DNA from 2 places in the Streptomyces sp. NPDC054847 genome. Region 1 is predicted to be linked to the other one. Evidence: riboswitches for the same ligand, from Rfam matches in the RefSeq annotation. Region 1 holds a riboswitch; the other holds the start of a gene.
What was found. A riboswitch is a leader RNA that binds a small molecule or an ion and turns the genes downstream of it on or off. The one in region 1 is predicted to bind thiamine pyrophosphate.
Positions count from the first base shown of each region.

Region 2: linked by a shared signal. The riboswitch ahead of ACWGH4_RS03535 (thiamine ABC transporter substrate-binding protein) and the one ahead of thiO (glycine oxidase ThiO) in region 1 are both predicted to bind thiamine pyrophosphate.

Region 1 is NZ_JBSGZJ010000526.1:657-4,053, reverse strand. It holds gene ACWGH4_RS31565 (thiazole synthase) at 1-308, opposite strand, end outside; gene thiS (sulfur carrier protein ThiS) at 315-617, opposite strand; gene thiO (glycine oxidase ThiO) at 626-1,789, opposite strand; TPP riboswitch at 1,787-1,899, opposite strand; gene ACWGH4_RS31550 (hypothetical protein) at 1,951-2,292, shown strand; gene ACWGH4_RS31545 (NAD(P)/FAD-dependent oxidoreductase) at 2,419-3,397, shown strand, end outside.
Region 2 is NZ_JBSGZJ010000015.1:8,879-12,275, reverse strand. It holds gene rlmN (23S rRNA (adenine(2503)-C(2))-methyltransferase RlmN) at 403-1,509, shown strand; TPP riboswitch at 1,573-1,694, shown strand; gene ACWGH4_RS03535 (thiamine ABC transporter substrate-binding protein) at 1,690-2,790, shown strand; gene ACWGH4_RS03530 (ABC transporter permease) at 2,829-3,397, shown strand, end outside.

The DNA of each region.
Region 1 (3,397 bases):
GCGACGACCTCGAGCTTGATCCAGTCGGTGCCGAGGGCCTCCCGGGCCAGGCGGGCGGTGAGCACAGCCTCGCCCGCGGTGAAACAGCCCGCGGTGTTCGGCAGGACCCGGATGCCGAGCCGGTCCAGGACGGACAGCACGGACCCCTGGACCGTCGGGTCCAGGCGCCGCATCGCGACGGTCGTCAGTTCCGTGCCGCTCGCGACGAGGGACCTCTCGAGCACGTCGAGGCTGGGCGCACCGCCCGTGCCCATGATCAGACGGGAGTCGAAGGTGGTCCCTCCGAGGGTGAAACGGTCGTCGGCCATGGCCGTTCAGCCTCCTTGCACTGCGGTGAGAATCTCGACACGGTCCCCGTCGCCGAGCGGGGTGGCGGCCCATTCGCCGCGCGGGACGACCGCCTCGTTGACGGCCGCGGCGACGCCGGAGGTCGCGGCGGAGAGCGCTGTGACGACCACGTCCAGCGTGATGCCGGCCGCGACGTCCCGGGACTCGCCGTTGACGAGGACGCGGACCCGATCGCCGGCCGCGGCCGAAGCGGCGACCGCGTCGGCGGCCGAGGCACCGACGGGGGCAGCGGCGGAGGCGGCGACAGCGGCGTCGGCGCTGTCGTTCACGGAGGTGTTCATGCGGGCTGCTCCTGAAGGACGGACGAGAAGCGGCGTGGTGAGAAGGGCCGTGCCACTTCGGGGAGTTCACCGTTCGTCAGCGCGTCGGCCAGCACATCGCCGGTGACGGGCGTCAACAGCACGCCGTTGCGGTAGTGCCCGGTGGCCAGAAGCAGTCCGGGCAGTTCGGTGAGGCCCAGCAGCGGCGCGTTGTCGGGGGAGCCGGGGCGCAGTCCCGCCCGGGTCTCCACGAGCGGCAGTTCGGTGATCCCGGGCACCAGCTCGTGCGCGTCGCGCAGCAGTTCGTACACCCCGCCCGCGGTGACCGTCGTGTCCCAGCCGAGCTCCTCGCTGGTCGCGCCCACCACCAGCTCGCCGTCCTCGCGCGGCACGAGGTAGACATGGCTGCCGCGGACCACGGCGCGCACCGTGCGCGACAGGAACGGCGCGTAAGGGCGTGGCACGGTCAGTCGCAGGACCTGGCCCTTCACCGGGCGTACGGGCGGGAGCACGTCCTTCGGTACGCCCTCCAGCCGTCCGCTCATGCTGCCGCCGGCCAGGACGACCTGTCCCGCGGAGATCTCCGTGCCGTCGGCGAGTACCGCCCCGGCCGCCCGGCCGCCCGTCACGAGCAGCCGCTCCGCCCAGCCGCGGCGGAAGTCGACCCCGGCGCGCTCGCAGGCGGCGATCAGGGCCGCGGCCAGCCGGCGAGGGTCGACCTGGTGGTCGCCGTCGACCCGCAGCCCGCCGCGGACGCCGGGGGCCAGCATGGGCTCGAGGCGGCGGCACTCACGGCCGGTGAGCCACTCGGACGTCAGCCCCGACCGGTGCTGGAGGGCGTGCAGTTCACGCAGATGCGCCCGGTCGTCGGCGTCGAGGGCGACGGCGAGCGTGCCGCAGGAGCGGTAGCCGACCCGCCGGCCGGACGTCTCCTCCAGCTCGGCGACGAAGGCCGGATAGCGGTGCGCGGATTCGAGGTTGAGGCCGAGCAGCGTCTGCTCGCCGTAATGCAGTTCGGTGACGGCGGCCAGCATCCCGGCGGCGACCTGCGCGGCCCCGCCGCCCGGTTCCGGGTCGGCCACGGCGACCCGCAGGCCCCGTTGCGCGGTGCGCCAGGCCGTGACCAGGCCGATGATTCCGCCCCCGATGACGAGGACGTCTGGGCTCGGTGTACGAGACATGGGCGTCCAGCCCCTCCCTTCGCCGGCATGACCCGGATCAGGTTCGTACGGTCGGAGGCCGGCCAGCCTCCCTCTCAGCCCGGTACGTCCGGGCTCCCGCGAGTGCCTTACGGTGGCCACCCTAACCGCACGCCCCGACGCGTTGTAAGGGAGCCGCAGCAGTGGCGAAGTCGCTCGACGGACTTGTTCTCTCCCCGGTCGCCGACCAGGCCCCGGGCCAGGTCGGCACCCGGACCCGGTTCACGTACCACGAGGAACGGGGCCGGATCTGGGCCGAGTACGAAGGCGGCGACGTGGTCCGCGGCCATCTTGTGGGCACCAGGGACGGCGACCGGCTGGACTTCCGCTATGTGCAGCTCAAGACGGACGGCGGGACCTCCTCCGGTCACTGCCTCTCCACGGTCGTGGACCTGCCGGACGGCCGGGTGCGGCTGGAGGAGAGCTGGCAGTGGGAGTCCCAGGAGGGCAGCGGGACGAGCGTCGTGGAGGAGCAGGCTTCCTGATCCGCCCCTCCTGACCCCCAGTCAGGTACGTATGGTGTGCGGGTGGACGAACGGCAGCATCAGACGCGGGCGGACGAAGGGCGGCGGACCGAGCCGCGGCGGCGCGTGGTGATCGTCGGCGCGGGCATGGCCGGCGTGCAGACCGCGGTCGCCCTTCGCGAGCAGGGATTCACCGGCACGGTCACCCTGATCGGCGCGGAGCCGCACCAGCCGTACGACAGACCGCCGCTGTCCAAGGCGATCCTGCTCGGCAAGGCGGAGGACTCCGCCTTCGACATCGACTTCGAGGCACTCGGCGTCGAGCTGCGCCTGGGTCTCGAGGTGACCCGGGTGCGGACCGACGCGCACGAGGTCGACACCGCGTCCGGCCCGGTCCCCTACGACGTGCTGGTCCTCGCCACCGGCGCCGAGCCGGTCACCCTGCCGGGCACCGTCGGCGTCCCCGGTGTCCATCTGCTGCGCACGCTCGACGACGCCGCCCGGCTGCGGCCGCTGCTCGTCGAGCAGCACGACATCGTCGTGGTCGGCGCCGGCTGGATCGGCGCCGAGTTCGCGACCGCCGCCCGCGAGGCCGGGTGCCGCGTCACCGTCGTGGAGGCCGCGGGCCGCCCGCTCGCCGGGACCATGCCCGCCGAGGTCGCCGCCCCGATGGCCGCCTGGTACGAGCAGCACGGGGCCGAGCTGATCACCGGCGCCAAGGTGGAAGCCGTCGAGCCGGGAGCCGTCGTCCTGGCCGGAGGGCGCAGGATCCCGGCCGGCGCCGTGGTCGTCGGTATCGGCGCGCGCCCCGCCACCGCCCTGCTGGCGGGCTCCGGCATCGAGCTCGGCCCGGACGGCGCGGTGGTCGCCGACCAGTATCTGCGCGCCTCCGCTCCCGACGTGTACGCCGTCGGGGACTGCGCCTCCTACCCGTCCGGCCGGTACGGCGAGCGGCTGCTCGTCCACCACTGGGACAACGCGCTCCAGGGTCCGCGCACCGTCGCGGCGAACATCCTCGGCGACCAGGAGCCCCGGCCCCCGGCCCCGGAGGCGTACGACCCGGTGCCGTACTTCTGGTCCGAGCAGTTCGGCCGTTTCGTCCAGTACGCGGGCCACCACGGCGCCG
Region 2 (3,397 bases), on a different contig from region 1:
GTCGCCGGCCGGCGGCCCGCTCGTGTGCGTGGCCGCCCCCCACTCGCCCCACGATGGGCCCGTCGGTGACGAGCTCCGGATCTGTTGCGGCGGGCGCGCGGCGCGGCGAGGGTGGCGCGCCGTTCCTCCCGGCGATCCATCGGTCCGTCTGCGCCGGCTGTTGCTCCTGAACGCGGCGGAGGGATCAGAGGAGAGCGAGACGAGACACATCGGACACGTGTTCGATTCTATAGCGGGTGTGCGCCAGCTGGACAACACCGCGAGTGTCCTGTCGCTTTGAAGGGGGCTGCGGCGTCCTTCGCCGCGACTGACATCCCGGCGGCGACAGCACGTGGGCCCGGACCGGTCAGCCAAGCCGAGGCCAGCAGGGCACGGGAATCCGTCTGCGACACTGGATGAACCATGCCCAAGCCAGGAGAACTCACCTTCGTCGCGCCCCGCGGAGCCAAGAAGCCCCCGCGGCACCTCGCCGACCTCACGCCCGCCGAGCGCAAGGACGCCGTCGCCGCGATCGGCGAGAAGCCGTTCCGCGCCAAGCAGCTGTCCCAGCACTACTTCGCGCGGTACGCCCACGACCCCGCCCAGTGGACCGACATCCCGGCGGCCGCCCGGGAGAAGCTCGCCACCGAGCTGCTGCCGGATCTGATGTCCGTGGTGCGGCACATCTCGTGCGACGACGACACCACCCGCAAGACGCTGTGGCGTCTGCACGACGGCACGCTGGTCGAGTCGGTGCTGATGCGCTACCCGGACCGGGTCACCATGTGCATCTCGTCGCAGGCCGGGTGCGGGATGAACTGCCCCTTCTGCGCCACTGGGCAGGCCGGTCTCGACCGGAACCTGTCGACCGCCGAGATCGTGCACCAGATCGTCGACGGCATGCGCGCCCTGCGCGACGGCGAGGTGCCCGGAGGGCCGGCCCGGCTGTCCAACATCGTCTTCATGGGCATGGGCGAGCCGCTCGCCAACTACAAGCGGGTCGTCGGAGCCATCCGCCGGCTCACCGACCCCGAGCCGGACGGTCTGGGTCTCTCGCAGCGCGGGATCACGGTCTCGACCGTCGGCCTGGTGCCGGCGATGCTCCGCTTCGCGGACGAGGGCTTCAAGTGCCGCCTCGCGGTGTCGCTGCACGCCCCGGACGACGAGCTGCGCGACACCCTGGTCCCGGTCAACACCCGCTGGAAGGTGCGCGAGGTCCTCGACGCCGCCTGGGAGTACGCGGAGAAGTCGGGCCGCCGGATCTCCATCGAGTACGCGCTGATCCGCGACATCAACGACCAGGCCTGGCGCGGTGACCTCCTCGGCCGGCTGCTGAAGGGCAAGAGGGTTCATGTGAACCTGATCCCGCTCAACCCGACGCCCGGTTCGAAGTGGACGGCCTCGCGACCCGAGGACGAGAAGGCGTTCGTGGAGGCCATCGCCGCTCATGGTGTGCCTGTCACCGTCCGGGACACCCGAGGCCAGGAGATCGACGGCGCCTGCGGGCAGCTGGCGGCGCAGGAGCGGTGACCCGCAGGGCCGTCGGCCGTGGCTGATACTGTGCCCTGTGCGTTCGCACAATTGAACAACGAAACATTCCGACAGGGGAGCGCACCACAGCGCTGAGAGTGCGGCGAGGCCTTCACGGCCACGGGCCGCAGACCCTCGGACCTGATCCGGGTCATACCGGCGTAGGGAGTCAGCAACATCATGAACAGCCAGCTTCGGCGTGCCGTCCGCACGGCACTCGTCGGCGCCGTCGGCGTCTGCGTACTCGCGGCGTGCGGCGGGGAGTCCAAGGACAAGGACGCGTCCGGCGGGGCGAGCGGCCCGAAGACCGTGACGCTCGTCAGCCATGATTCCTTCGCGGCGTCCGATGCCGTGCTGAAGGAGTTCACCGCGCGGACCGGATACACGGTCAAGGTGCTCAAGAGCGGCGACGCCGGCACGGCGCTCAACAAGGAGATCCTCACCAAGGGCTCCCCGCAGGGCGACGTCTTCTTCGGCGTGGACAACACCCTGCTGTCCCGCGCGCTCGACAACGACCTCTTCACGCCCTACGAGGCCAAGGGCCTCGACCAGGTCGCGCAGGAGGTCCGGCTCGACGAGGGCAAGCACCGCGTGACGCCCGTCGACACCGGCGACATCTGCGTCAACTACGACAAGAAGTTCTTCGCCGACAAGAAGCTCGCGCCGCCGCGGACCTTCGCCGACCTCGCGAAGCCCGAGTACAAGAACATGCTGGTCGTCGAGAACGCCGCCACATCCTCTCCCGGCCTCGGCTTCCTGCTCGGCACCATCGGCGAGTACGGCGAGTCGGGCTGGCAGGGCTACTGGAACAAGCTCAAGGACAACGGCGTCAAGGTCGTCGACGGCTGGGAGCAGGCGTACAACGAGGAGTTCTCCGGCTCCGCCGGCGGCAAGAAGGCCAAGGCCGACCGCCCGCTCGTCGTCTCGTACGCCTCCAGCCCGCCGGTCGAGGTCCTCTACTCCGAGCCGCAGCCCGCGGAGGCGCCCACCGGCGTGGCCACCGGCACCTGCTTCCGGCAGATCGAGTTCGCGGGCCTGCTGACGGGCGCGAAGAACGAGGCGGGCGGCAAGGCGCTGCTGGACTTCCTGATCAGCAAGAAGTTCCAGGAGGACATGCCGCTCAACATGTTCGTCAACCCGGTCGTCAAGGACGCGAAGCTGCCCGAGCTGTTCACCAAGCACGGCGCGGTGGTCGAGAAGCCCGAGACCGTCGCCGCGGACACCATCGCGAAGAACCGTGAGCAGTGGGTCCGGTCGTGGTCCTCGCTCGTCGTGAAGTAGGCACATCCCTGCGCGGGAACGCGGCACGGTTCGGCCTGATGGCCGGTCCGGTCGCGTTCTTCGGGCTCTTCTTCGCCTACCCCGTCGCGGCGATCGTCGGACGCGGCCTCCACGCCGAGGGAGCCTGGCAGTTCGGCCGGTTCTGCGAGGTGCTCGGCCGGTCGGACATCCGCGACGTGCTGTGGTTCACCACCTGGCAGGCGCTGGCGTCCACGGCACTGACCCTGCTGATCGCGCTGCCCGGCGCGTATGTCTTCGCCCGGCTCGACTTTCCCGGGAAGCGGCTGCTGCGCGCGGTGGTCACCGTGCCGTTCGTGCTGCCGACCGTCGTCGTCGGTACGGCGTTCCTGGCCCTGCTGGGGCGCGGCGGACTCCTCGACGAACTGTGGGGGATCCGGCTGGACACCACGGTGTGGGCGATCCTCCTCGCGCATGTCTTCTTCAACTACGCCGTCGTCGTCCGCACCGTCGGCGGTCTGTGGTCGCAGCTCGACCCCCGCCAGGAGGAGGCCGCCCGGGTGCTGGGGGCGGGCCGCCTCGCCGCCTGGCGGCGGGTGACGCTGCCCGCGCTGGTGCCCTCGCTCGCCGCGGCCGCCCTCATGGTCTT